DNA from 4 places in the Staphylococcus sp. 510 genome. Region 3 is predicted to be linked to each of the others. Evidence: predicted binding sites of a transcription regulator. Region 3 holds the regulator's gene; each other region holds the start of a gene.
What was found. The regulator Rex, encoded in region 3, represses fermentation and respiration genes when NADH is low (regulators of the CRP and FNR family bind a similar motif). The targets are predictions, from matches to a motif close to TTGTGAAATATTTCACAA.

Region 1 (7,839 bases), on a different contig from region 3:
TATTGAAGATTCTAACTTATAGAAGGAGAAATAAATTATGGAACAAAAATCATATGTAATTATCGACGAAACAGGAATCCACGCTCGCCCAGCTACAATGTTGGTACAAACAGCTTCAAAATTTGATTCAGATATTCAATTAGAATATAACGGTAAAAAAGTAAACTTAAAATCAATCATGGGTGTTATGAGTTTAGGTGTAGGTAAAGATGCTGAAATTACAATTTATGCTGACGGTAGCGATGAGGCAGATGCAATCGAATCTATCAGTGATGTCTTATCAAAAGAAGGTTTAACTAAGTAATATGTCTAAATTAATTAATGGTATTGCTGCATCTGATGGTGTAGCAATCGCTAAAGCTTACTTAATAGTTGAGCCAGATTTATCTTTCGACAGCAGTGAGACAATCACTGATGTTGAAGGTGAAACTAGCAAATTCAATAACGCTATCGAAGCATCTAAAATTGAATTAACTAAAATAAGAAATAATGCAGAAGTTCAATTAGGCGCTGATAAAGCTGCCATTTTTGATGCGCATTTACTTGTTTTAGATGATCCAGAATTAATTCAACCAATTCAAGATAAAATTAAAAACGACCATGTTAATGCTGCTACAGCATTAAATGAGGTTACAACTCAATTCATTACTATATTTGAATCAATGGATAATGAATACATGAAAGAACGTGCAGCAGACATTAGAGATGTATCTAAACGTGTGTTAGCACATATTCTTGGTGTTGAATTACCAAACCCAAGTATGATTGATGAAAGTGTTGTTATTATTGGTAATGACTTAACACCTTCTGATACTGCACAGTTAAATAAAGAATTCGTTCAAGGGTTTGTAACGAATATTGGTGGTAGAACAAGTCACTCTGCGATTATGAGTCGTTCATTAGAAATCGCAGCTGTAGTTGGTACTAAATCAATCACTAAAGAAGTTAAACAAGGCGATATGATTATCGTTGATGGTTTAACTGGTGATGTTATTATCGATCCTACAGAAGATGAAGTTATCGCTTATCAAAATAAACGTGAACGTTTCTTTGAAGATAAACAAGAATTACAAAAATTACGTGATGCTGATACAGTAACTGTTGATGGTGTTCACGCAGAGTTAGCAGCTAATATTGGTACACCAAATGATTTACCTGGTGTAATTGAAAATGGTGCGCAAGGTATTGGCTTATATCGTACTGAGTTCTTATACATGGGTAGAGATCAATTGCCTACTGAAGAAGAACAATTCGAAGCATACAAAAAAGTATTAGAGACTATGGATGGTAAACGTGTTGTTGTTCGTACATTGGATATCGGTGGCGACAAAGAATTACCATACTTAGATTTACCAGAAGAAATGAATCCATTCTTAGGTTATAGAGCGATTCGCCTTTGCTTAGCGCAACCTGATATTTTCAGACCACAATTACGTGCGTTATTACGTGCTTCTGTTTACGGTAAATTAAATATCATGTTCCCAATGGTAGCTACTATCAAGGAATTCCGTGATGCTAAAGCAATGTTATTAGAAGAAAAAGAGAATCTTCAAAACGAAGGTTATGACGTTTCGGAAGATATTGAGTTAGGTATCATGGTTGAAATTCCAGCTACTGCAGCATTAGCTGATGTCTTTGCTAAAGAAGTAGATTTCTTTAGTATTGGTACAAATGACTTAATCCAATATACATTAGCAGCTGACCGTATGTCAGAACGCGTATCTTATCTATATCAACCATACAATCCTTCAATTTTACGCTTAGTAAAACAAGTCATTGAAGCTTCTCACAAAGAATGTAAATGGACTGGTATGTGTGGTGAAATGGCAGGAGATGCTACTGCAGTACCATTATTATTAGGTTTAGGTCTAGATGAATTCTCAATGAGTCCAACATCTATTCTTAAAGCTAGAAGACAAATTAATGGTTTAAGTAAAAATGAAATGTCAGAATTAGCGAACCGTGCTATTCATTGTGCAACACAAGAGGAAGTTATGGAATTAGTTAATAACATTTCAAAATAATAATTAAAAGAACCAACTTGAGCAATTTAAATTGCTTTAGTTGGTTCTTTTATATCATTAGTATCTTTTAATTGCTAAGTACTTATTGAATGTCAAAAGCTTGATTAATTTTATCCATATCAACTTGATACATAGGTTCATCGTTCAATAAGATAAATGGCGTCGCAAATGCATCATAATCCATCATTTCTACTCGATATTGATTATTCTTTATATTTTTTTCTGTATAATCTACATGATTTGCTTGAAGATGATTTTTTACAAACGTACAAGGTGGACAATCATCTTGTGTATATATCGTAATATGTGACACTTTGGTCTTCCTTTCTATATGTTAATTTATATTATTCTATCTTATATTTAATTTTATAAAATATCAATGGTGTGAACATTATGTGTCTCTATAAAAAATTTATGTCAAAAATTCAAGCAAAAACATTTAGTTCATCATGATAAGGATTTATAATTTTAAGCATTGTGAAATTACTAAAAAATATAAATACAAGGTGATTATATATGGATTCAGTTGAAATGAGTCGATTACTTACAGGTATGACCTTAGCCGTTCATATCATATTTGCAACGATTGGTGTAGGTATGCCATTAATGTTTGTTATCGCTGAATTTCTTGGTATACGAAACAACGATGCACATTATATTGCATTAGCGAAACGATGGTCGAAAGGATATACCATTACAGTTGCTGTCGGTGTAGTGACGGGAACAATTATTGGTTTGCAATTATCGCTTGTTTGGCCAACATTTATGAAAATGGGCGGTCATGTAATTGCATTACCTCTATTTATGGAAACATTCGCATTCTTTTTTGAAGCTATTTTTCTTAGTATTTATCTTTATACTTGGGAAAGATTTAAAAATAAATGGATTCATTTTGTTATAGGCTTACCTGTAATTATAGGTGGATCATTCTCAGCATTTTTCATAACGTCAGTTAACTCGTTTATGAATACACCAGCTGGTTTTGAAATGAAAAACGGACGTATGGTTAATGTTCAACCATTAGAAGCAATGTTTAACTCATCATTTATCGTAAGGTCCTTCCATGTTGTTGCAACAGCTGGCATGACAATGGCGTTTATTCTTGCGGCAATTGCTGCATTTAAATTGCTAAAACAGACGCATCCAGAAGATAAAAGATATCATTTAAAAGCATTAAAAATGACGATGATTGTTGGGTTTATTTCAACATTGTTATCGATGTTAGCGGGAGATATGTCAGCTAAGTTTTTACATAAAGTACAACCAGAAAAATTGGCTGCATATGAATGGCATTTTGACACACAATCTCAAGCTAATTTAGTATTTTTTGGTGTTTTAAACGAAAAGACGAATGAAGTATCAGGCGCAATAGAAATCCCAGGAATGTTAAGTTTCTTAGCTGATAATAGTTTGAAGACGACAGTAAAAGGACTTAACGATTTTCCTAAAAATGAATTGCCACCATTAATTGTTCATTATTTCTTTGACTTAATGGTTTCAATGGGCGTATTCTGTTTTGTGATTTCAGGAATTTTTATGTTGATTTTATTAATTAAGAAGTTACGACACTTAACTACACATAAGGTAGTTTTATATAGCATATTACTTACTGGTCCAGCGTCTATGTTAGCAATTGAATTTGGTTGGTTCTTAACGGAAATGGGACGCCAACCATGGATTGTAAGAGGATACTTAAGAGTATCTCAAGCAGCGACTCAAGCTGGTGGTATTACATTAGTGACGATTTTATTTGGTTTATTATATCTTGTACTCATCGTTACATCTGCATATGTGTTACTCAGAATGTTTAGAAACAAACCTGCAATCAATGATGTCAATCAAGTGCTCAAAGAAAGAGGTGATAACAAATGATATATTCATATATAGGTATTACAGTCTTATGGATATTTTTATTTTGTTATATCATCGTAGCCTCAATTGATTTTGGTGCTGGATTCTTCGCATTACATTCTAAACTTACTGATGAAGAAAAGAAAATCAATCATCTTATTGAAAGATATCTTAGTCCAGTATGGGAAGTTACGAATGTCTTCTTTGTCTTTTTCTTTGTTGGATTTATTGGATTCTTCCCTGATTCCGTTAAATATTTAGGAACGGTTTTACTTGTACCAGGTTCAATTGGTACGATTCTTATTTCAATAAGAAACAGTTTCTATGCCTTTGAGAATTATGGACAAGATACAAAATTACCATGGATTTTTCTATATGGGTTAACTGGTTTACTTATTCCAGCTGCATTAGCAACCGCATTAACAATTTCAGAAGGTGGCTATATTAAAGAGGTAGGGAATCATGTTGATTTAGACTGGGTTCAACTATTACTAAGTCCTTTTGCATGGGCTGTTGTTTTCTTGGCAATTATCTCAGTGTTATATATCTCTTCTGGATTCCTTACATTTTATGCTAATAAAGCAAAGGACCAACCGGCATATCATTTAATGAGACAATGGCATATATTTTGGGGACCACCAATGATTATTATTTCCTTGTTTGTCTTTTTATCACTAAGAGTACAAAACTCAGAGCATTTTAATAATGCTGTCTTTAACTATTGGTGGATGTTCGTGATAAGTTTTATCTTTTTCCTAGTTGCAGGCGCACTAACTATTTTTAAAAGAAATCATGGTTTAGCATTTATAATGGTGATATTGCAAATGTTATTTGCTTTCTTTGGATATGGTATCAGTAAATTACCATATTTATTACATCCATTCGTAAAAATTTCTAGTTCTCATGTAAATGATGAAATGGGTCTAGCATTGGTTATTTCATTTATTTTAGGTTTACTTTTATTAGTTCCATCGTTACTATTATTATTGAGACTATTTGTTTTCGATAAAGATTATGTAGAAGGAAAAAAATAATCAACTATAGTAGAACAAATCATCATTTCGATTTTGCATCAGCTTTTACTATATATTTATTTGAAAAAAGTTGATTTGATCGTTGTTATTTAAATGTGTAATAAGCGGAGGACTGTATGGAAAAGGAATACGTAGTAATTGGTTTAGGACGCTTTGGTGGCAGTATTGTTAGAGAGCTTAACGCCTTAGATATGGATGTTATGGCCATTGATAGTGATGAGAACAGAGTTAATGAATATAGTGATATTGCGACGCATGCTGTAGTAGCGGATACTACTGATGAAGCAGTCATGAAAAGTTTGGGAATAAGAAACTTTGACCATGTTATTGTTGCTATCGGTGAAAATATTCAATCTAGTACATTAACAACACTTATTTTAAAAGAATTAGGTGTTAAAAAGGTAACTGCCAAAGCACAAAATGATTATCATGCTAAAATATTAAATAAAATAGGTGCGGATACGGTTGTCCATCCAGAACGTGATATGGGCCGTCGTATTGCACACAATGTGGCTAGTGCGAGTGTGCTCGATTATCTAGAATTAGCAGATGAACACTCTATTGTTGAATTAAAAGCTACTGAAAAAATGACTGGCCAAACAATTATTGATTTAGATATTCGTGCGCAATATGGTATTAATATTATTGCGATTAAAAGAGGTAAGCAGTTTATTGTGTCACCAGATCCAAATTTAAATATTGAAATTGGTGATATCCTAATCATGATTGGTCATGATAATGACTTAGGTCGATTTGAAAAGAATATAGCTAAATAAAAAATGGTTTAGTCAATGATCTTGGCTAAACCATTTTTTATAAAGAAATCCCATAAGCCATATCATTAGAATGATAGTTGCTTATGGGATATTTTAATATTATTTCTTTTTATCTTCATTAACTTTCATAATGACAGGTAAGATCATTGGTCTACGAGCTGTTTTTTCAAATAAGTATGGTTGTAAAGTTTCAATAATTGATGATTTAATTTGATGCCATTGAATGTCTTTATTTTGGTTTAATTTAGAAATAACATCAGTTTTAATACGACGTTGAGCATCATAAATTAGTTGACCAGATTCACGCATGTACACAAAGCCACGTGAAATGATATCAGGACCAGAAAGTAATGTGTTTGTGTTGAAGTCAATGCTTACAACAACAATAACTAGGCCTTCTTCAGATAATAATTTACGGTCTCTAATAACAACATTACCGATATCACCAATACCACTACCATCAACAAGTACATTACCTGATGGAATTCTACCTGCTTTACGTGCTGAATCATGAGTTAAAGCAAGTACATCTCCGATATCGAAGATAAAGACGTTATCTTCGTCAACGCCACAATCAACACCAGTTTCACCATGTGCTTTGAGCATACGATACTCACCATGAATAGGTAAGAAGTATTTAGGTTGGATTAAACGTAACATCAATTGTTGATCGCCTTGTGATCCATGTCCAGAAGTATGGATGTTAGAAATTTTACTATGAATAACATCTGCACCAGCTTTATATAAAGCGTTAATTGTACGATTTATACTCTTAGTATTACCTGGAATAGGTGATGAACTAAATACGACAGTATCTTCTGGGATAATCTTGATTTGTTTATGTGTACCATTAGCGATACGAGATAATGCTGCCATTGGTTCACCTTGAGAACCAGTACATAAAATAAGTAATTCATGTTTAGGGATATTATTGATTTTTCCAGGTTCTACAAATGTTTCTGGTGGGGCTTTAATGTATCCGAGCTCCATACCTATTTTAATATTATTTTCCATTGAACGACCAAATGTAACAATTTTTCTATTATGCTTAACTGCTGCTTCAACAGCTTGTTGAACACGATAGATATTCGAAGCAAATGTCGCGAAAATGATACGACCTTTACAATTACGGAAAATTTTATCAACATTTTGTCCTACTTCTCGTTCACTAAGCGTAAAGTCCGGAACTAATGCATTTGTAGAATCAGAAAGCAGACAAAGTACGCCTTCTTCACCTAATTTAGCCATTTTTGCAATATTTGCTGGTTCACCTACAGGTGTGAAATCAAATTTAAAGTCACCAGTATGAACAATTTTACCTTCAGGTGTATCGACAATAACACCATAGGCTTCAGGGATACTGTGTGTTGTTAGATAGAATGATATTTCAAAGTGTTTGGATTTAATCACACTATCCTCATTAATTTCGTTTAATTGAGCGATACGTAATAAATTATGTTCTTCTAATTTGTTTCTAATCAAACCTAAAGCTAATGGACCACCGTAAATAGGTACATTAATTTGCTTTAATAGGAAGGGCACACCACCTATATGATCTTCGTGTCCATGAGTGATAAACAGACCAACGATTTTATCTTGGTTCTGTTCTAAGTAAGTGTAATCAGGAATTACATAATCAATTCCTAGTAGATTATCATCTGGGAATTTAATCCCTGCATCAATAATCACGATTTCATTTTTGTACTCGATAGCATATGTGTTTTTACCTACTTCACCTAAACCACCAAGTGCATATACACCTACTTCATTTTGATGTAATTGCTTCATTATTCAGCATTCTCCACATTAAAATGATCTGAATGTTCTTTTTCGTAATCTAAATGTGCGCCCTCTAATTTAGTGATAAATTCGATATTAAAATTACGGTCTTTTAAATAACGTCTTACTTGTTCTTCAGTTTGTGCTTCAACATAAATCGTTTGCGTATTTTCACGCACGATTACTTCATCTTTATTATGTTGATAGAATACTTTAAATACTGCCATTGATATAATTCCTCCTAAGGATTGTTTTTAATATTTATTCAAGTCCCGTGGTTGATAGCTCGGGTTATTAAAGATAGAAATCAGATTTTGTCTTTGATATTGTTCTTCAATAAAAGTATGTGTATTTAAATTTAATAATAGACATACT
Region 2 (7,839 bases), on a different contig from region 3:
CCATCTGATTCACTCATATGTCATGTCTCCTTTGAATAAATAAGCAGGTTCAGTTGTGATTCATATATAGGAGTTCAGTGATATGAGGGTATCGTAACCAAACCTGCGTCTTCTTTTTAATTGCAAACTATCCTAGCGTAGCTGCCATCACAGCTTTAATCGTATGCATACGGTTTTCTGCTTGATCGAATACTTTAGAATGTTTGCTTCTAAATATCTCGTCAGTGACTTCCATTTCAGATAAACCATAGTCATCTTTGATTTGTTGACCATATGTTGTATTCGTATCATGGAAGGCTGGTAAACAATGTAAGAAAATCGTGCTATCTTTACCAGTTTTATCGAACATAGCTCTATTAACTTGATAGTCTTTTAATAATTTAATACGTGATTCAAATTCACTTTCTTCACCCATAGATACCCACACGTCAGTGTAGATAACATCGGCATCTTTAACACCTTCGTCAATATTATCTGTAATTGTGATTGAACCACCGTCTTGTTTGGCACGTCTTTCTGCAATATCAACATAGTCTTGAGATGGGAAGAGTGCTTTAGGAGAACAAATTGTTACGTCTACACCAAGCATTGGTCCAGCCACAAGTAGTGAGTTAGCCACATTGTTACGTCCGTCACCCACATAAGTAAGTTTGATGCCATCTAAATGACCAAAGTTTTCTTTAACTGTCATGTAGTCAGCTAACATTTGTGTTGGATGCCATGCGTCCGTTAAACCATTCCATACAGGTACACCTGAATATTTAGCTAAGTCTTCCACCATCTCTTGTGAGAAACCGCGGAATTCGATACCATCAAACATTCTTCCTAATACTTTAGCTGTGTCTTCAACAGATTCTTTTTTACTTAATTGGATATCATTTTTTCCTAAGAATTCAGGATGTGCACCTAAATCAATAGAGGCAACAGTAAAGGCTGCACGTGTACGTGTAGAATTCTTTTCAAATAATAGGGCGATATTTTTATGATCTAAATAACGATGTGGAATCCCTTTTTGTTTATAATCTTTTAAAGTAATAGCGAAATCGATTAAATCGCTAAATTCTTTTTTCGTAAAGTCATCTTCTTTTAATAAATGTCTACCTTTTCAGTTAAGTGGTTGTTGAATTTCTGACATGATTCATTCCTCATTTCTTTAAAATGTATTAGTAAAGTACATGTGTGTACTGAATTAAATATCTTCTCTATATAATGGTTGGCTCATACATCTTGGGCCCCCACGACCACGGACTAATTCACTACCTGTAATTTCAATAACTTTAATGCCTTTATCACGTAATAATTGGTTAGATACATAGTTTCGGTCGTAAGTTACGACAACCCCTGGACGGATAGTCAATGTGTTAGAACCGTCATTCCATTGTTCACGGGAACCATCGATAACGTCACCATTACCTGTTGGGATAAATTCAATATTGTCGATATTAAGCGCATCTTCTAATGTTTCTTTTAATTTGTTTGAGTGCGTAATTTTAATGTCTTGACCTTGTTCATCTTTTTCAATGGTGAAGATGTTCATGTTATCTTCTTCTTTGAAAATCGCAGCATGCATTGTAAATTTGTCGTAGTCAATCATGGTAAATACTGTATCTAAATGCATAAATGTACGGCTGTTTGGAATTTCGATGGCAAGTACTTTAGTAAATGTAGATTGATCATCGAATAAAATTTGTCTTGCTAAGCGTTCGATAGCTTGTGCAGAGGTACGTTCAGAAATACCAACTGCAAGTACATCTTTAGATAGAATTAATTCATCGCCACCCTCAATATTGAATGGTGAATTTCGATCTAACCAAACTGGGACATCGTCGTTTTTGAATCTTGGATGATATTTCAAAATATATGTCATGAAGATAGATTCACGACGACGGGCACGCCAATACATACGGTTGATAGTCATTCCTCTACCTACAGATGCTTGTGGGTCTCTAGTGAAGTAAAGGTTTGGCATTGGATCGAGATAGAATGGATAGCGGTCATCAATATATTCTACGAGGTGATTCGTTTCTAATTGAATTTCTTCTTTACGTACACCAGCCATAATTTTTTCTACAAGTTCTTGGTCATTTAATGTCGCGAACAGTTCTTTAATTTCTTTTTCATGACCGAGGACAGTCTTTTGTGATTCTTTTAAAATGTCGTCGATAAATTGTTCGCGAACTGAGGCATCTGCAATGGCTTCTGCAGCTAGGTGTTCTAAATAAACAACTTCGACACCTTCATCTCTAAGTACTTGCGCGAAATGGTCATGCTCTTCTTGAGCAACTTTCAAATAAGGAATATCGTCAAATAGCAATCCACTTAGATGATCAGGTACTAAATTTTCTAATTCTTTACCTGGTCGTTTAAGTAATACCGTTTTTAATTTGCCGATTTCACTGTTTACGTGGATAGGTCCTTTTTCCATTGTTATTTCCTCCTTTGATTTAATACATCTAGAGTATAAAGCGCTTTCAACATAGAGATTGAGAATCTTTTCACAATGATAATGTCGAATATCTCATATAAAATATTTATTCAATGCAATTTGATGATAGATTATGCCATATAAACGCATAAAACCTATAACTACATGTATATTAAGTTAATACGATAATAAATAATTAATATAATATGATTTTTTATTCGATTGAATGTATGGATAGTCATGCATGATTAATTAACTATAAATGTTAAATCTATCTATATTTTAAGAAGATTTTTATACATCAATATAAAACTTTTTATAAAAATTGTTATAAATGAGAAATACTTCACATATTGTATGAAGGAAATTTGATATGGTATTTGTGATGAAGTTTGTCTGTATTTTGTGAAATATGCAGATAAAGGAGTAAATAAATATGAGAAAAAGTAAACGATTGGATTTAATATCGACAATTGTGAAAGATAATGACATACGTTCAAAAGCCGAAATTGTCGACTATCTTGATAAACATTTTGGTATCAAATATAGTGTGGCAACGATTAGTAGAGATTTAAATGAACTTAAAATATATAAAATGCCTACCGCCAATAATGATCGATGTTACCGAAAGTTTAATGATAATGCTCAAAACGAAGCGAAAACGAAACTCATAGCTTTTTACAATGATGAGATCGAAAAGGTCACAATTAAAGATCACTACCTTATTGTCAAAACATCGCCAGGATTTGCGCAAAGTGTGAACTTTTATATCGACCAGCTTAATTTAAATGAGGTATTAGGAACAGTTGGTGGTAATGATACGATATTGATATTAGTTAGTTCAGCCGATGTTACTGAATTTGTACATTATCAATTATTTGGACAGACGTATCAAGAAGAACTAAAGTCATGATTCATGTGACGTGATGTATATTAAAAGTCGATGACAAGTATCAAAATGAATTTTGCCATTGAAGCGTGCTTGATGTTATAATGCGTAAGGTTTCAATTCGACAAATAAAACGCGATTCAATTGATATATGTCATATAGTGAGTGGCACGTAGGATAGTCAATAAATAACAATTCTAATGAGATGATAAGATAGCCACCTTCATGGGCGAGTGATGAAACCAAGTTGAATGACACAATGGTTTCTTACTCGCTCTATTTTATTGCTAAAAAAGTGGTGATGGCATATGTATGCAAAGTGCAAGTATATGCATATTTTAAATACGATAGGGACGTAATGAGCGCTTTATCAATATTGAATTTAAATAGTATGAAAAGGAGCGGATGTCATGGTAGATAGTTGGAAAGTTCAGTGGTTTAATCAACCAATGAAAAATATACTAGCAGGTATTGTAGTGGCACTTGCTTTAATTCCAGAAGCGATTGCCTTTTCAATCATAGCGGGGGTGGACCCGATGATTGGTTTATATGCGGCGTTTATCATAGCGACAGTGACAGCGATTGTTGGTGGACGACCGGCAATGATTTCAGGTGCTACAGGTGCTGTTGCACTTGTTGTGACACCACTCGTGAAGGAACATGGCGTGGAATATTTATTTGCAGCGACGATTTTAATGGGATTGATTCAACTTGTCTTAGGTATTTTAAAAGTAGGAAGACTGATGAAGTTCATTCCACAATCCGTAATGATTGGTTTCGTTAATGCATTAGGTATTATGATCTTTCTATCTCAAATTGAGCATATTTTTAATATATCCATTGCGACTTACATTTATGTCATTATTACTTTATTAATCGTATATATTGTACCTAGATTCTTTAAAGCAATTCCTGCACCATTAATTGCGATTATTTTATTAACAGCATTATATATGTTTACAGGTGCCAATGTGCATACTGTTGGTGATTTAGGTACGATTAAACAGGCATTGCCTCATTTCATTATTCCACAAGTACCTTACACACTGGAGACATTACAAATCATCTTACCATTTTCAGTTTCAATGGCGATTGTAGGGTTAGTAGAAAGCTTACTCACTGCTAAAATTGTAGATGAATTTACAAATACTTATAGTAGTAAAAATAAGAATCTCGTGGACAAGGTATCGCAAATATCATTACAGGATTCTTCGGTGGTATGGGTGGTTGTGCGATGATCGGACAATCTGTCATTAATGTGAAATCAGGTGCGACAAGTCGATTATCGACATTAACTGCAGGTGTAGTACTCATATTTATGATTATTGTATTAGGGGATTTAGTAGTGCAAATTCCAATGCCTATTTTAGCGGGAATTATGGTCATGGTATCTATTGGAACAGTAGACTGGCATTCCTTTAAATATGTTAAAAATGCTCCCAAAACAGATGCCTTTGTGATGATTCTAACAGTTATTATTGTATTGATGACACATAATCTATCCATTGGTGTTATCGTAGGTGTCGTATTTAGTGCACTCTTCTTCGCGACTAAGATTTCTAACGTGAATGTGACTTCAGAGATGTTTGATGAGACGTTACATGTATACTTTGAAGGTCAAATTTTCTTTGTATCTATTGATTCCATGATGAACCAAATTGACTTTAATGTGGACCATTCAGTCATTGAATTAGACTTCAACCATGCACATTTATGGGATGATTCAGCAGTGAATGCGATTGATACCATCGTACAGAAATTCGAAGCCAATCATAATACCGTCTATGTGAAAAAGTTAAATTCTGATAGTAGAAAGATTATTTCCGAGCTAAGTCAGATTAATCATAACCAGTTGATTTAATCGACACTAGCTGTAAAATATAGAGGAACTCATGACGGTAATTGTGTAAAATATCAGCGCACTAACTATGATGAGGGGTGAATAGGATGAAATTCATCATCAGACAAGAGCAAAAAGAAGATTACCTGCAAACTGAAGAAGTAGTGAAAAAGGCTTTTGAGAATGAATCATATAGTGATCAAAGTGAGCACACATTGGTTGCGAAATTACGAAAATCAGAGGCATTTGTTCCAGATTTATCATTAGTCGCTGTAAATGAAGATAAAATCATAGGACATATATTATTATCTAAAATTTTGATTGATACTGAGGATAAGAAAGTAGAATCTTTAGCATTAGCACCTATTTCTGTTTTACCCGAATATCAAAATAAAGGTGTAGGTCAAAAATTAATACAACAAGCTTTAACCATTGCAGAGATCCTTGATTTTGAATCAGTCATCGTTATGGGACACGAAGCATATTATCCGAAATTTGGTTTCAAAAAAGCATCTCATTGGGGCATACAAGCGCCTTTTGAAGTACCAGATGAGTTATTGATGGCAATTGAATTAAAAGATAGTGCTTTAAATCATGCTTCAGGTATCATCCAATATCCAAACGTATTTTTTGAATGATGAGGTTGAGATTGATAATGGTATGTAAAAAACATAATGTAGATTGGTATATAAAAGAATAAATATATGATCATAGAAACTATAATTTGACTCCTGTTAACTTCATGTAACGGGAGTCTTTTTTTTATCTAACTGATTTTTTGGCTAATACTGTGATTGCAATAGAAATTATAATTATATTAAAAAATTATAAGAGATTATTTGAAAATTCCAGGTTTTTAGTTACAATATAGGCGAACAATATTTTAAAGGAGTGTTTAAATGTTCGTTTCTCAAAGCCGCATTGGAAGAATAGAAAATCGTTGCGAGTGGTTGAATCGAGAAATTAAACAATCTAAAGAAGTTATAGAATCGAAAGGATTTCCATGTGTATTTGGCGTACAAGGACATAAAAAGGAAGTTCACTTTTATTCTGCATTAAATTAACCATATAGTCCTGAAGAATTATCTAAAGATATAGATCTTTATTTAAATGAATTAAAAAAGATGCCTAAAAAAGATAGGGGCATTTCTGGATTGTTAGTATATTTTGAACCAATTGGCAATATGAGTATACATGCAAAGCAATTTATGGTTTGGCAACTTCTTTCATCAATGAAAAATAAGTATGGATATAAAAAGGATAATATTGATAATAATCCTTTAGACGATGGTTATGCGTATCGTTTTAAAAATGAATTGTGGTTTATTAATTTTAGTTCTAATAGTTATAGACACAGGAAATCAAGAAATTTAGGTGCTTTTATAACATTAGCAATGCAAACTCTTAGTAAATCAGATGAATATTTTAATTACAATATGGAAACTAAAGCTAAAGCACAAAAAAATGTTAGAAAATTAGCAGAGAAATATGATGGTTGTCCCGTACATTCTGGTTTAGGACCTGTTATTGGTTCAGGAAAATTTTCACCAGCTAAATTATCTTATTTTATAGGGGATACCAATTCGGAAAAATCTTATGAACCATGGAAATTTCAAGCATTTAGACCACAAAAAATAATATTAGATGAATCAATTATTAGTGAAAATGGAACTCAAGTTAAGCATTTTGAATGCCTTTATGGAAACGAAAAAATTAAACGATACTCAAACTGTAAAGAAGAACATGACATAAATGAAAACAATCTACTAGTTACTAATTCCTCAGATTTAGTAGAGTTATATAATAGTAATATTCAAATAGCAACCTTTAATAAGAATATAGCTTCAGAGTACAATGTTTTTGATATAGATTATATGAATGATTTATTGGCATTAAGATTCATCAAAGATAACGCTATTTATAACTAATATAAATTTGAAAGGAGTAAATGTTTTGTATAAAAATATAATATTTGACTTCGGTGGAACAATTGCTGATTCAAAAAAAAGTAGTTCGATAGCAACCAAAAAAGCATTTTCAGAATTTGGTTTACATAAACCTAGTGACACGCAAATTGAATATTATATGGGGATACCTATAGAAAAATCCTTTGATTTAATGAGTGAAAAAAGTTTATCTGAAAATGAATTGAATCAATTAATGGAGTTATTTAGAAGATATTATAAAGAAACAGAAACATTATATTTGAATATTTTTGACGGAATGACAGAACAACTCGCAGAGCTCCATGAAAAATATAAGTTGTTTGTAGTATCTAGTAAAAAAACAGATGTATTAAAACGAAATCTAAAAAAATTGAAAGTTGAACATTTCTTTTTAGAAGTTATAGGTTCGGATAAGGTTGAAAACTATAAACCTTCCCCCGATGGAATATTATATATATTAAATAAATATAACTTGCATCGTAATCAAACGATATATATAGGTGATGCAGTTTTCGATATAAAAATGGCTAATAATGCTAATATAGATTCTTGTGCTGTAACTTGGGGAAGCCATGGTGTTGAAGAATTAAAACGTGAAAATCCTACATTCATTATTACAAATGTTCACCAACTAGATTTTGAGGAATAGTATATGGCCATCAGTAAAAGAATAACAATTATTGGATTTTTAACAATGTTTATCGTAGGCGTATCAGATTTGATAGTCGTTGGTATGTTA
Region 3 (7,839 bases):
CAAGCGTCACTTTATTGTCACGCTTATTATAAGAAATCATTGTCGATTGATATCTTGATGTTCTTAACTCAAAATAAACTTCAGAAGCATCATTTTCTAAAATATCAATGATTAATTCATACTGTTTACCCTCATAAGGATGTAACTTCGTTGTAAATTTATTAGCGTAACCTAAAGCAGTTTCTTTGTTATATCTTAATTTTTCTAGACTTTGAATAGGTCTTTGTTTCAACTTACCATTTTCAACAGTTAATACTCTTGGAATAGTTAAACAATGTGCCCAACCTTCTTCATCTGTAGGATATGTTGTTTCTGGTAATCCCATCCAACCAATTAAGATACGTTGACCATTTTTATCGAGAAATGTTTGTGGAGCATAAAAATCAAAACCTCTGTCTAATTCTAAAAATGATTGATGATCAAACTCTAAAGTATCTAGATTTAAATCACCCATGATATAGCCAGATTGATAAATATTACGATATTTATCTTCCTCACTATCAATGCCTTGTGGACAGAACATAATGATATCATGGCCATCCAGTTCAAAATAGTCAGGACACTCCCACATATAACCAAATTGGTTTAATGATGTTTTAATTTCTCCTTGGAAATGCCAATTCACAATATCTTTCGAACTATATAATAATAATCTACCAAATTCATCCATAGTTTGGGCACCCAAAATCGCATAATATTGGTCCTCAATTTGAAATACTTTTGGATCTCTAAAATGACTTGTATAGCCTTCAGGTTGTTGGCTAATAACAGGTTTAGGAAACTTCTCTACTGAACCGTCAGCTTTCATTCTAGCTATCATTTGTGATGAATGTCTTTGCCAATTATGATCACGGTGATTTCCAGTGTACATATAATATAAATGACCTTGAAATTCAAAAGCACTTCCACTATAAACACCATGACTATCAAATTTAGTATCTGGACTTAGTATGACTCCTTGAGGTTCGAAGTGAACCAAGTCGTCACTCGTATAATTAAACCAATATTTCAAACCATGTACTGCGCCTAATGGGAACCATTGATGTGAGACATAATACTTTCCATTAAAATAAATTAAACCATTGGGATCATTTAATAAACCCGTTTCTGGTTGAATATGGAAAGTTTGTCTATACGGAGATAATTGTACTTGTTGTTTTAAATTTAATAATTTATCGCTATCAACCTCTTCTATTCGTTGATAACGTTCTTCTTTAGTCCATTCAGTCATTCATATCCCCCTATTTTATAATAATCGTTTAAGTAAATGGGGTTAAGTTTATAAATAATAAAGAACCCTTGATACATATACTTATGTTTAAGCATGATGTTTGCACCTAAGATCGAAACTTTATGCTATATCAAACACGTTCATGTAAATGTATGTCTTTATACTTGTTCTCCCCAACTTGCATTGTCTATAGAATTTGTTTTCTAAATTCTATAGACATGGGTCACTTGACCTAGTAAGTATGATGTTTATATTTTATCATTTATACTGGTATCGGTTCCATATAAATTGAATATATTCTTTATAATTTCACTGGTATCACGATGGATTCTTCAATAGATTCTCCCTTAATCAATTGTCTAACTTCAAGCATCGCACGTTGTCCCGCTTCATAATAATTAAACTGTATTGTTCGAATAATTGGAGAAACAATTTGTGTCATAGGATCTCCACCAAATCCATGAATTATTGTTGGTTTTAATAATTGATCTGAATTAAAACGATATTTATGAATTGCCAACGCAATGGCATCAGTCGCACCAATAATGACGTCAGCATCATTAATCTTTGTTAACGTTTGCTTAATATCTTTTAATGCTTCTTCATATTTAAATGAGGTTTCAAATATATCTGGTTTAATTTGATATTTTGATAAGCCATCGATTAAACCACTTTTCCTATGTACACCTACCGCAATATCTTTCTCAGTAACACTAAAAAATACAACACGTCGCGGTTGTCTTTGACCTACCCACTCACCCACTTTTAATCCTGCTTGATAATCATCATGCGTGATGCTATGTAAACCAGGATATGCTTGTCCAACAATAATGACAGGTACATTAGCTTTATCAATCACTTCCAAATGTTTATCAGTAATATCAGTTGCCATTAAAATAATTGCATCTACTTTACTACGAGATAACGTTTCAATGGCTTCAATTTCTGCTTCCATATGTAATCCAGTATAGTTAAGTAACAGTTGATAGTTATGTTGTTGACATTGATTTACGATACCCTTCACTGTTTCATCAACAGCATAAGAGTTCATCCTTGGAATGATAGCACCTATAATACGTGTTTGAGTTGCTCTTAAACTTTGCGCGAATTGATTCGGTTGGTAGTCATGTTCATTAATGATCCTACTTAGTTTCAAACGTGTCTTTGGACTGACAGATCCATTATTTAAATACCTAGAAACCGTACTCTTTGATACTCCTGCTAATTTTGCGATATCCGATATATTTTTCATAAAAGTTACTCACCCATCATATTTTGGAAAACTTATATCTATTCTATCATAAATGTAATCGCTTAAAATACTAATTTCTAGTTGAATAAATAGAAAAAGAGCACCCATGATGGATGCTCTATCTATATTTATCATTATTTTACGCCTTTTGTACAGTAATTGTCCAAGACGCATCACCAAGTTGTTCATAATTAGTAACAGGGTAACCATTTTCTGCCGCCCAATTAGGGATTGCCTCAGTCGCCTGTGTACAATCAAAATCAATTTTTAATTCATCACCAGAATCTAATTCAGTCATTTTCTTTTGAGCTTCTATTAAAGGGAAAGGACAAACCATCCCAACTGTGCCTAATTCATATACCATAATAACTCCTCCTTAAGTCGTTTGTGTTTGTTGTTTAACTGTTGTTTGTTGTTTTTTAGTCGATTGTTGTAGTTGTTTCATTGGCTTAATAAAAATAAAGTAACTCATAAACCATACACCTAGAATCATTGAACCTAGACCAATCCAGCCTTGCCAACTCATTGTCGCCGTTTCAACTAAGCCATTACCGATTGAACAACCACCTGCAACAGAGGCTCCAAAGCCCATTAAAATGCCACCAATTGCACTATTTCTAATTGTTTTCTTATCTGGTAAACGCCATTTAAATTCTTTTGATCCTTTAGCAGCAATGTAAGAACCTAGGAATATACCTATAACTAAAAATGCGCCCCAATCAATGAGTTGTGTATTTCCAGTAATTAAGAAATTAACAATATTTGCTGAAGGTGTCGTAATTCCTAATCCATAATCTCTACCAGTAGAACTACTCATTGGCCAAGCTAATAAAGCGATTAAACCAACTGCAATAGCCGCTACAAACGGATGATATCTTCTTTCAAATAAATAATGTCTTACGCCTGAATACTTCTGTTTTAATTTAGGGACTGCTACTTTAGGCTTTTTAAGTGTTTTTGTCACTAATATTAAAGTAATTAACGTTATTAGTATTACTAAAATCCAATTGGGAATATGCAATGTATCTGCCATACTTGCATTGACATTTGTAGGTTGATTAATTACTTTTAGGACTGGTGACAAAACACCTGTCTTAGTAATTGCACTTGTTAATGCATATAAAATGAGTGCAACCCAACTACCTATTAAACCTTCTCCTGCTCTATAATATGTTCCAGTAGCACAACCACCTGCTAATACAATACCTATGCCAAAGACAAAAGAACCAATGATTGTACCAACAATTGGAAATGTGTGTGCTGGAACATTTACTATACCTAAACTTGTTAATATTAATAAACCAATACTTTGAACTGTAATAGCAACAAGCAATGCATAGAACATTTTATTACTTTTTTGAACATACATATCTCTAAAACCGCCTGCTAAGCAAAAGCGTGTTCGTTGCATTACAAATCCTAATAGTACGCCGACGATCAAACCGCTTATAATCATCCAAACCACGTTATCACCCTTTTCCGATATAAATACTAAGTTATTTTACAGGATAAAGTGTTATATTTCAAGTTCACTATCATAATATGTTTCTTAATTCTACACATTTATCAATGAAATGCTTTATTTAAAATAAAAAAAGAGTACATCTCGATAAGATGTACTCTTGCTCATCACTTTTTTAATGTGCTTGTATTTCATCGATATAATGAACTAATGCTTGCAATTCATTTGCTTTAAAATGACTAAATTTATACCAAGTTTGGTTATAGTAAATCAATAATTTATGTCCCAGTAACCCCTTACGTATTTGGTAACGAATAATTTTTTTAACATCAATTTCTAAATTTAGAGGATTATGATTTGTATAATAGGACTTGAACACTAATGTATGACCGTTCAATACCAATTGTCCTGGAATGTATATTAATGTAGGTAAATGTGCTTTATACATACACCCTATTTGAATCAATACTTTATCATTCATAAAAAGTCCCTCCAAATGATCAATATGCTATTTCATTGATTCATCATAATTTCTCATAAAGAAAAGTAAGGACTGTAATTCAATACCTAAATCAATATGATGTACTTGTACATCAGTTGGCGTACTCACTCTCGCTGGTGTAAAATTCATAATACCTTTAATACCAGATTCAACCAGCTCATCTGTAACACTTTGGGCAACCTGTTCAGGTGTTGTAAGAATGACTACATCAATATCTTGATTTGATAACGTATGTTTTAAAGTCTTGCTATCTTTTACAACAACACGGCCTACTCGTTCGCCGATGACATCTTGATTTACATCAAATGCTTCTGTAATGGTCATTTCATCGTGAATTGAGAAGTTATATGTTAATAATGCTCGACCTAAGTTACCCACACCAACAATTGCAATTTTAATATCATTGCTACCACTAATTTCAGCTTTGAAAAATTCAATTAAACTATCTATATTATAGCCATATCCTTTTTTACCTAATTCGCCAAAATATGAAAAATCTCTACGAATCGTAGCTGAATCTATTTGTAATGCTTCGCTAATAGCTTTAGAATTAACACGGTCAATACCTTTAGATTTTAGATTACTCACAAATCTATAATATAACGGTAAACGTTTTAAAGTTGCTCGAGGAATTTTAACGTTACTTGCCATTTTATTTGTCTCCCTTCGACGCTAAACGGTTTTAATTTTATGTATATATGTTTGCAACAATAAAAATCCAAATAATTGTTCACAATGAATACTTGCTAATTATACATTAATAAAATTTAAAAATAAATATCCTAGTTTCAAGACACAGCTTAATACTGTAAAATAAATATTAATATGATAAACAAAAAATTTAAACATATCAAACTATATGTATAGTTTATAATGATATCGCATATTTAGAAAGGTGAAGTCGGATGATACTTTTACAACTTAATGACATCTCTAAATCGTTCGATGGTGAAGATATCTTTACTAACGTTGATTTTGAAGTGAAAACTGGTGAACGAATAGGCGTTGTTGGACGAAATGGTGCCGGTAAATCAACACTTATGAAAATCATTGCTGGCGTTGAAGATTATGATAGTGGTCACATTTCAAAGATTAAAAATCTTAAGATGGGCTATTTAACACAACAAATGACGTTGGACTCTAACGCCACTGTGTTCGAGGAAATGTCAAAACCATTTGAACATATTAAAAATATGGAACTATTAATCAAACGTGAAACAGATTGGTTAGCTGCCCATGCAAATGAGTATGATACACCTACTTATCAATCACATATGGAAAAATATGAATCTTTATCAAATCAATTTGAGCAATTAGAAGGTTATCAATATGACAGTAAAATTAAAACAGTTCTTCATGGATTGAATTTTAATGAAGATGACTTTAATAAGCCTATTAATGACTTTAGTGGTGGTCAAAAAACACGATTATCACTTGCACAAATGTTGTTAAATGAACCAAATCTATTATTACTTGATGAACCTACCAACCATCTCGATTTAGAAACTACAAAATGGTTAGAAGATTATTTGCGTTACTTTAAAGGGGCAATTGTCATTATAAGTCATGATAGATATTTCTTAGACAAAATCGTTACACAAGTTTATGACGTCGCTTTAGGTAGTGTTAAACGATATATTGGTAATTATGAACAATTTATTCAACAGCGAGATAAATATTATGAAAAACGTATGCAAGAATATGAAAAACAACAAGAAGAAATTAAACGGTTAGAAACATTTGTAGAAAAAAATATCACAAGAGCTTCTACAAGTGGAATGGCAAAGAGCCGTCGTAAAACATTAGAAAAAATTCAGCGTATTGATAAACCAATGATTGATGCAAGAAGTGCTAACATTCAATTTGGATTTGATAGAAATACCGGAAATGACGTCATGCATATCAAACAATTAGAAATTGGTTATGATGATACACCTATTACTAAACCTATTAATTTGGAAGTATCCAAAGGTGATCACATCGCTATTATTGGGCCAAATGGTGTCGGTAAAACCACTTTAATTAAAACCATTGCTCAAAGACAACGTCCACTCGGTGGCGAAGTCACATTTGGTGCTAATTTACAAATAGGTTACTATGACCAAAAACAAGCTGAATTCAAATCAAATAAAACCATTTTAGATTATGTTTGGGACCAGTATCCAAATATGAACGAAAAAGATATTCGAGCAGTATTAGGCCGTTTTTTATTCGTACAAGACGACGTCAAAAAAATTATCAATGATTTATCTGGTGGCGAAAAGGCAAGATTACAATTAGCCTTGTTAATGTTGCAACGTGATAATGTACTTATTTTAGATGAACCTACCAATCACCTCGATATAGATTCGAAAGAAATGTTAGAACAAGCTTTAGAACATTTTGCAGGTACTATTATCTTTGTATCCCATGATAGATACTTCATCAATCAATTAGCCAATAAAGTATTTGACCTAGATCATGATGGTGGAAAAATGTATCTTGGTGATTATCAATATTATATTGAAAAAACAGAAGAAGCTGCAGCCTTAAAAGCTAAAGCAGAGAGTGAAATTGAGTCTGCAAATCACTCAAATACTAAACAGACTACAGCGTCATCATATGAAAACCAAAAGCAGCGTCGTCGCGAACAACGCAAAATAGAACGTGAAATCGAGCAACGTGAAGCCATCATCGAATCATGTGAAGCAAAGATCGAAGACATTGATCATCAACTTACACAACCCGACGTTTATAGCGATCCTGTAAAATCCAATGAACTAGCTGAATTAAAATCGAATACCGAACAAGAATTAGAACAAGCAATGCTTGAATGGGAAGAATTACAAGAAAAATTATAAATAACTATTATTTTTCCAGACACTAGAAAGTAGATTTTCTACTTTTTAGTGTCTTTTTTCTGATTTTTAATTGATTATTATTAACATTCATTTTCGCCTATCTGATAGCTATCCACAGAGTTATCCTAGTTATCCACAGGTAATATGTAACTAAATTTTAGAGTTATTCAGATAAAAATTTGCTATATCCACAAATTTTAACACCACTTATCCACAAGTTGTGCACTTATTGTTGATAAGTACGCATGTTCCCTATTGACATATCTTCTGACTTCTCATTTTTATCATTGATTGTTTCAAATTAAATGATATGAAATAATTAAAAAAACAATACATTAAGGAGTTTTTAAATGAATGACCCACAGTTGTTTTTATTATTTGTTTTAGGCGTTATTATATTAACCACAGTCGTTAGTATCATTACTTCTATCATTAATAGACGACAGTTCATTAATAAAATTAACGGCTTATGGTCTAATCAAGAAAAGTTAGAAAAATTTATCAGGCCAAATGCGAAATATGATTATCAATTTCAAACCTATTTTGATAACT
Region 4 (7,839 bases), on a different contig from region 3:
ACATATGGTATTAGGGTTTACCATTTTTGCATGTTGGCCATTTACGCGTTTAGTTCATGTATGGAGTGTACCATTATCGTATACAAGTAGAAGGTACATTATTTATCGAAAAAATAAACTATAGTAATTCAAAGGTGGAAATAGTATGATGCCAGATTCAATGTTCGAAAGCCAAAGTTTTCAAGAAAATATTGATAGAATTAGATTAGAACAAGGTTTTGATTTTGCGGCGTTAGCTTTTTATGAATCAGCGAGCACCTATTCACCTATAAAATGGCAATATGTATCAGGTAACAATAATGATAGATATAAATTGATTATATTACGTAAAGGTCGAGGTCTAGCTGGTAATGTGATGAAAACGGGAAAGAGAATGATCATTGCTAATGTAGATATGGCCTTAACACCTGATGAAAAGGTGAAGTTTCCTATATTATTAAGTGAAAATTTAACGGCGGTCATAGCTATTCCACTTTGGTATCAACAACAGGTGTATGGGGTTATGTTGTTTGGCCAAAGAAATCATAAGCCATTACCAATTAATGTGTATGATATAGATATTTATAAACAATTAGGCATATTTAATGAAGAAATTTAGGTGATTAACTTGACGGTTAATAATGAACAACTTGAAGTGTTGCTAAGACGTTACTTTGAAAGCACAAATGAAAAGATTGTTTTTGTGAATAATAGCGGAAAGATTATAGCAATGAATGAAGCAGCTAAAGAAGTTATTTCGGAAGAAGAAAATTATAGTGCAATGACGAATGCGATTTGTAGACGATGCGAAGGTTACACGAATGAGTATGACGTACAGTCATGTAGAGATTGCTTTTTAGATGTAGCACAACCTCATCATTCACAATTCCAAGTATTTATGAAAACAAAAAACAGAAAAATCGCACCATTTACAGCTTCTTATCAAACCATAGATCCGGTTAAAGGTATTAATGCATTTACATTGCAAGATGTTGCACCTCAAATTGAACGACAAGAAAAAATGAATCAACGCCGAATGATGAGAAAAACAATATTCGCGCAAGAAAATGAACGTAAGCGTATATCTAGAGAACTACATGATAGTGTTATTCAAGAAATGTTGAATATTGATGTTCAATTACGTTTGTTAAAATATCAACAAGATAAAGAGAAAATATTGAATGATGTTAAAAATATTGAAGGTTTAATGTCACAACTCGTTGACGATGTCAGACATCTATCAGTTGAATTGCGTCCTGCATCTTTAGATGATTTAGGATTAGAGGCAGCATTTAAATCTTATTTTAAACAATTCGAAGAAAATTATGGTATGCAAATTAATTATGTTTCTAATATCGTTAATCATCGCTTTGATAGCGAGGTGGAAACCGTCGTGTATCGAGTTGTGCAAGAGGCTGTTTATAATGCTTTAAAATATGCTGGTGTTAGTGAAGTAGAAGTCACTATTCAACAAAATGAACTGACGTTAATCGCTGAAATTATTGATAGAGGACAAGGATTTGATCCGTCTTCCAAACCGAGAGGATCTGGACTAGGGTTATATGGAATGAAAGAGCGATCCGAACTTGTTGGAGGGAATTTAAATATTGAGACGCATATAGGTAAAGGAACGATTATTACTTTAGAAGTACCACTGTAAATTAATTTTTGGGGGAATAATGTTGAAAATAGTTATTGCCGATGATCATGCAGTTGTTAGAACCGGTTTCTCTATGATATTGAACTATCAAGAGGATATGGAAGTAGTTGCTACCGCTGCTGATGGTGTAGAGGCCTATCAAAAAGTTTTGGATTTTAAACCTGATGTACTATTAATGGATTTAAGTATGCCACCAGGTGAATCAGGGCTTATCGCAACGAGTAAAATTCATGAAAGTTTTCCTGAAACAAAGATTTTAATCTTAACAATGTATGATGATGAAGAGTATTTATTTCATGTATTGAGGAACGGTGCGAAAGGTTATATTTTGAAAAACGCACCTGATGAACAACTATTGCTTGCTATTAGAACAGTTTATAATGGTGAGACATATGTTGATATGAAATTGACCACCTCATTAGTGAATGAATTTGTGAATAGTAGTAATCAGGAATATACAGATACATCAGATCCATTCAAAGTGTTATCCAAACGAGAATTAGAGATATTGCCATTAATAGCAAAAGGCTATGGCAATAAAGAAATAGCAGAAAAACTATTTGTATCAGTTAAAACAGTAGAAGCACATAAAACACACATTATGAACAAACTAGAATTAAAATCAAAACCAGAACTCGTAGAATACGCCATGAAAAAGAAACTCCTAGAATTTCAGAGCCCCTTATCGCATTAGCGATTAGGGGCTCTTATGCATTAGCGCAAGCTAAGGCGAACCGAAGAGAAAAATCGCTTTAGCGATTAGGGGCTCTTATGCATTTAAAGAAGTACTTCCATTTTCAATGGTTAGTACTTCTTACGCAGTAGCGAAAGCTACTGTGATCCTTTTTAATAGGGGAATTACATAGTCGAATAAGGGATTATCCTAATGTTCAACTTTTCACAAAGTCGATAAAATCAAATTAAGATTAGTTCTATGTTCATTAATAGAGTTATTGAAGGTCAAACCCGCATAGTACTAATAAATAAATGAATTCGACGAGGGTGAAAATATGGACAAGACAAAAGGTGGATTTCAGCTCACATTACAAACACTTAGCTTAGTAGTTGGTTTTATGGCATGGAGCATTATTTCTCCATTAATGCCATTTATTTCTCAAGACATTAAAATTTCAGCTGGACAACTATCCATTATTTTAGCAATACCAGTCATTTTGGGATCAATATTACGTGTTCCTTTTGGATATTTAACTAATATTATTGGAGCCAAATGGGTATTTTTCTGTAGTTTTATAGTGCTTTTATTTCCCATTTACTTTTTAGGGCAAGCACAATCACCAAAAATGATGATGTTATCTGGATTCTTTCTTGGTGTGGGTGGTGCTATATTCTCAGTAGGTGTTACATCAATTCCAAAATATTTCCCAAAAGATAAAGTAGGATTAGCGAATGGTATTTATGGTATGGGAAACATTGGGACAGCGATTTCATCATTTTTAGCACCGCCAATTGCAGGGATTATTGGTTGGCAAACAACAGTTAGAAGTTATTTAATTATTATTGCTATATTTGCAGTATTAATGTTTATATTTGGAGATAACCATGAGCCTAAAGTAAAAGTACCGCTAATATCTCAAATGAAAATCTTATTTAAAAATTATAAACTATACTATACAAGTCTTTGGTACTTTATTACATTTGGTGCGTTTGTAGCTTTTGGACTATTTTTGCCAAACTATCTGGTGCAACATTTTGGTATAGATAAAGTTGATGCAGGCATTCGTTCAGGTATATTTATTGCTTTAGCGACCTTCCTGAGACCAGTCGGAGGCATATTAGGTGATAAACTAAATGCAGTTAAGGTTCTAATGGTAGATTTTATCATTATGATTACAGGTGCATTGATTTTAGGTTTCTCTAATCACATCGCATTATTTACCATAGGATGTTTAATGATAAGTGTGTGTGCAGGTATTGGTAATGGTCTTATTTTTAAATTAGTACCATCATATTTCGCGAAAGAAGCTGGATCAGCGAATGGTATTGTATCAATGATGGGGGGACTAGGCGGCTTTTTCCCACCATTAGTAATCACTTATGTTACAGGGGTAACAGGTTCAAGTCATTTAGCATTTATCTTTTTAGCTATTTTCGGACTCATCGCATTAATCACAATGGTTCATTTAAATAAAAAAGAAGCATAAATATATAACACCCTCATCTTGGTTATACCGTGACGAGGGTGTTATTTTTTGATTTATAATATAGATATAGTTGTTGCGTCTTCAGAATCGTGTTGTTGTTTAGGTAAGCGTATATTTAAGACGCCATCCTCAAATGTTGCTTTGATTAAATCTTTATCTACATCCTCAAATTCAAATCGACGGACAAGTTCTCCGTTAGAACGTTCATTCAATTGCGCTTGTCCATGATGAGGTTCTAGAAACTTATTAGCTTTAATCGTTAATGTATGATGATCAAAAGTTAATGATATATTTTCCTTTTTTACGCCTGCAAGTTCAGCTTCTATTAAATAATGATCACTTTCATTATATAGGTTGGCGGGAAATGCTTGTGAGGAAAACTGATTAAACACTTGCTTACCTAAATCTCTAAACATATCAGTAGGGTCATTTTTTAAAAATGCATTGTTAAAGAAGTCATTACTAGGCATACGATTCGCTCCTTTTAATTAACTAAATTTGAATCATATTTAATTGTAGATTCATTATATGTACTGTTTAGGGTGAGGTAAAGTAAAAAGGATTTATGGAGTGATTATTAGTTCTAGAGAATACAGACAAAAGCTTACAATATGAAACATTTGTTCACATAACTTGGATTTACATGTATAAAAGAAAGATATGAATGTTGAGGGAAAGTTTACTTTTGTCTTTTTCTCTATAGAAGTATTACTTTTCTGTGGATTTATCAAAGTTTTTAGAAACAAACATTTGAAGATGGTTGATTAATTCTTTCGCTTCGTTAACGTCGATATCAAATTCGCCAAATACTTTTAGTGACACTTCAGATAATGGTTTTTTAATACTTTTACCATGATCAGTCAGTGAAATTTGAAGGTTTCTTTCATCTTTTTCTTCACGAGTTCGAACGACGTAATTTTTCTTTTCTAATTTTTTTAGTAATGGTGTTAAAGTGCCTGAATCTAAGAAAACTCTATCACCTAAAGTTTTGATGTTAAGTTTCTCATCTTCTTCAATCGCCATTAGCACTATATAACCAGTGTACGTGAGTTCGTATTCCTTTAAATAACTAGAATACTTTTTGATAATTTCTTTAGATGAAACATAGAATAAAAAGCATAATTGTTTGCTTAAATAACTATTTTCTACATACATTAAATCACTCCTTGTTAAGCTAACAATATTATGAAGTGTATGACTTGTCAAGTGCCGTTCTAAGTGATATAGGCAAATTGCTTTTCATTTAAAAATTACAAAATTATAATAAAACTTAATTGTTTTGTAATATCAAACGACTTATTTAGAAAGAGGAGAACTTTATGGAAAGAATCTCAAAATTTGATGATGTATTAAAAGGAAGAAAATCTGTAAAAGTATTTGATACCGAATATATAATTAGTCACGAAGAAATGGATGAAATGATTCAAAAAGCAACGAAAGCACCATCATCCGTAAATATGCAACCATGGAGATTAATGGTAGTGGATTCTGAAGAAGGTAAAGAGAAAATCTTACCATCATTTGGGATGAACTCAAGACAAGTGAACACATCTTCTGCGATGATTATTGTTTTTGGTGATTTAAAAAATTATGAAAAAGCTGAACAAATTTATGGTGATGCAGTAAGTAAAAAACATATGACTGAAGAGATTAAAGATAAAATGTTAAGTTGGGTGCTTCCTCATTATAAAGGGCTATCAAGAGAAGGCATGAAAGATATCGTAAATATTGATAGTAGTTTAATGGCGATGCAATTTATGCTTGTAGCTAAATCTCATGGCTATGATACGAATCCAATCGGTGGATTTGATAAAGCTAATATTGCAGACGTTTTAGGTTTAGATAGTGATCGTTTTGTACCTGTTGTAGCTATTGCAGTAGGTAAAGGGGCGCAAGAAGCGCATGAATCAGTACGTTTGCCACTTGATGATGTTAGACAATATTTATAATAACGTATAGACAAGCGTTTAAGTACAAAATTCAGATAAGAATATTTTGTTACAAAAGTTTTATAAGACTTTAAAAATGTATGCTTTTCGTTCATACTAATTAAGATAAGGCAAAAGGAGTCTATAAAATGAGTAGGAAACAGAAATTAATTAGAATTATTATTATATTAATCATTTCGTTAGTTTTAGCATTTGCATTTTTCTTCGCACTTAAAACATATCAAGGCCATAAAAATATTGAAATGGTCGATAGTTATTTTAAAGAACATCATCTAAAAGATAAGATAAAAAAAGAAGAAACATTATATAGTGCTAAAAAAGGTGTGTATTATAAGGAAGTTATTTTTAAAGATGAGCCTAAAGTAACTTACGTGATACAACCTATAAGTACAAATAAAGGTATCTTTGCAGAAGGTTTTGATACTGAAACTAAGAAAAGTCTAAAGAGTGCTAAACATAATTACTTTAATAAAAATTATAAGCCCTCAAATTAGTCAAAATATTTTTAGGTTATCGATTTAAAAAATCGGTAACCTTTTTTTCTTATTGTGTAAGTTTAATATGTAGTTAGAATTGTGATTAAAACAATAAAAATGGTAAAAGTAACCGTAGTAAAATACTCTGGTTTCACAAATATTTAGAAATTTCAACACAATTATTTGTATTTGTTATTTAAAAAATTATAGCTATTTTTAAGTTATCTGATATAATTAAGTGATGTCAGATGAAGGGGAGTTTGCAATATGGCTCTATTCAAGAGAAAAATTAGTCTTCCAGTGCAAGTATTAATTGCGTTGGTTCTAGGTGTTGTCGTTGGACTTATATTATATGGAAATGAAGAAGCGGCTAACTACATAAAGCCATTTGGAGACGTCTTTTTAAACTTAATTAAAATGATCGTTATTCCAGTTGTGTTCTGTTCTTTAGCGTTATCTATTTCGAACGTAGGGGAGTCGAAAACTGTAGGTCGCTATGGATGGAAAACAATACTTTACTTTGAGATTATAACAACAATCGCTATTGGTCTTGGGATTATTTTTGGTAACTTGTTCAAACCAGGTTCTGGACTTGATCCATCCAAACTACCAAAGGGCGATATTTCTAAATATCAATCATCTGCACACGCTGCAGAACAATCTACATACGGTAATCATTTTATTGATACCATTGTAAACATTGTACCTACAAACTTTTTTGAAGCTTTAACTAAAGGAGAATTATTACCAATTATCTTCTTTGCTGTATTCTTCGGTTTAGGCTTAGCTGCCATCGGTGAAAAAGCAGAACCTGTTAAATCTTTCTTAAGTGGTACATTAGAAGCAGTATTCTGGATGATTAACAAAATTTTAAAATTAGCACCATTAGGTGTCTTTGCATTTATTTGTACAACCATTATTACATTTGGTGCATCAGCTTTACTTCCTCTACTTAAACTTGTATTAGTTGTCGTCTTCGCGATGGTATTCTTTGTAGTTGTAGTATTAGGAATTGTAGCAAGAATGTGTGGCATAAGTATTTTCTCTATTATGAAAATACTAAAAAGTGAAATTCTTTTAGCTTTCTCAACATCAAGCTCAGAAGCTGTATTACCAGTAATGATGAAAAAGATGGAAAAATTTGGTTCACCAAAAGAAATTACATCATTTGTTATACCAATTGGATATACATTTAACCTAGACGGTTCAGCATTGTACCAATCAATCGCTGCTTTATTCGTCGCACAAATGTATGGTATGCATTTAACGTTAACAGAACAAATTGTGTTAATGTTAACATTAATGCTTACATCAAAAGGTATGGCAGCAGTTCCAGGTACTTCAATCGTTGTTTTATTAACAACATTAGGTGCAATGGGATTACCAGCTCAAGGACTTGCATTAATTATAGGAGTTGACCGTTTATTAGACATGGTACGTACAGTCGTTAACGTTATGGGTAACGCTTTATCAACTGTAGTTATCGCAAAATGGGAAAACTTATATGATAAGAAACAAGGCCAAGAGTATTTAAAATCACTATAAAATAATAAATCTGACATTTTTAGAGCCCCTTATCGCTTTAGCGATTAGGGGCTCTTATGCATTAGCGC

Region 1: AC2D8K_RS03850 (cytochrome ubiquinol oxidase subunit I) is a predicted target of Rex. The motif match lies at 2,500-2,517, and genes of this name have one in related genera.
Region 2: arcA (arginine deiminase) is a predicted target of Rex. The motif match lies at 2,484-2,501, and genes of this name have one in related genera.
Region 4: AC2D8K_RS07825 (nitrate/nitrite transporter) is a predicted target of Rex. The motif match lies at 2,526-2,543, and genes of this name have one in related genera.

The regions. Positions count from the first base shown of each region.
Region 1 is NZ_JBXVVK010000003.1:177,470-185,308, forward strand. It holds gene AC2D8K_RS03835 (phosphocarrier protein HPr) at 38-304, shown strand; gene ptsP (phosphoenolpyruvate--protein phosphotransferase) at 306-2,024, shown strand; gene AC2D8K_RS03845 (glutaredoxin family protein) at 2,107-2,337, opposite strand; gene AC2D8K_RS03850 (cytochrome ubiquinol oxidase subunit I) at 2,541-3,896, shown strand; gene AC2D8K_RS03855 (cytochrome d ubiquinol oxidase subunit II) at 3,893-4,909, shown strand; gene AC2D8K_RS03860 (potassium channel family protein) at 5,026-5,685, shown strand; gene rnjA (ribonuclease J1) at 5,785-7,473, opposite strand; gene AC2D8K_RS03870 (DNA-dependent RNA polymerase subunit epsilon) at 7,473-7,691, opposite strand.
Region 2 is NZ_JBXVVK010000002.1:38,536-46,374, forward strand. It holds partial or broken gene arcD (arginine-ornithine antiporter) at 1-17, opposite strand, end outside; partial or broken gene argF (ornithine carbamoyltransferase) at 128-1,135, opposite strand; gene arcA (arginine deiminase) at 1,190-2,425, opposite strand; gene AC2D8K_RS02110 (arginine repressor) at 2,862-3,338, shown strand; partial or broken gene AC2D8K_RS02115 (SulP family inorganic anion transporter) at 3,725-5,175, shown strand; gene AC2D8K_RS02120 (GNAT family N-acetyltransferase) at 5,262-5,792, shown strand; gene AC2D8K_RS02125 (YqcI/YcgG family protein) at 6,054-6,218, shown strand; partial or broken gene AC2D8K_RS02130 (YqcI/YcgG family protein) at 6,246-7,082, shown strand; gene AC2D8K_RS02135 (HAD family hydrolase) at 7,108-7,749, shown strand; partial or broken gene AC2D8K_RS02140 (MFS transporter) at 7,753-7,839, shown strand, end outside.
Region 3 is NZ_JBXVVK010000006.1:15,609-23,447, reverse strand. It holds gene AC2D8K_RS05695 (sucrose-6-phosphate hydrolase) at 1-1,231, opposite strand, end outside; gene AC2D8K_RS05690 (LacI family DNA-binding transcriptional regulator) at 1,533-2,483, opposite strand; gene AC2D8K_RS05685 (sulfurtransferase TusA family protein) at 2,623-2,847, opposite strand; gene AC2D8K_RS05680 (YeeE/YedE family protein) at 2,860-3,948, opposite strand; gene AC2D8K_RS05675 (hypothetical protein) at 4,121-4,426, opposite strand; gene AC2D8K_RS05670 (redox-sensing transcriptional repressor Rex) at 4,454-5,098, opposite strand; gene AC2D8K_RS05665 (ABC-F family ATP-binding cassette domain-containing protein) at 5,353-7,287, shown strand; gene AC2D8K_RS05660 (MutS-related protein) at 7,638-7,839, shown strand, end outside.
Region 4 is NZ_JBXVVK010000008.1:93,947-101,785, forward strand. It holds gene narI (respiratory nitrate reductase subunit gamma) at 1-124, shown strand, start outside; gene nreA (nitrate respiration regulation accessory nitrate sensor NreA) at 146-598, shown strand; gene nreB (nitrate respiration regulation sensor histidine kinase NreB) at 608-1,639, shown strand; gene nreC (nitrate respiration regulation response regulator NreC) at 1,662-2,333, shown strand; gene AC2D8K_RS07825 (nitrate/nitrite transporter) at 2,650-3,801, shown strand; gene AC2D8K_RS07830 (Hsp20/alpha crystallin family protein) at 3,855-4,271, opposite strand; gene AC2D8K_RS07835 (MarR family winged helix-turn-helix transcriptional regulator) at 4,510-4,956, opposite strand; gene AC2D8K_RS07840 (nitroreductase family protein) at 5,121-5,750, shown strand; gene AC2D8K_RS07845 (DUF3139 domain-containing protein) at 5,879-6,244, shown strand; gene AC2D8K_RS07850 (cation:dicarboxylate symporter family transporter) at 6,494-7,771, shown strand.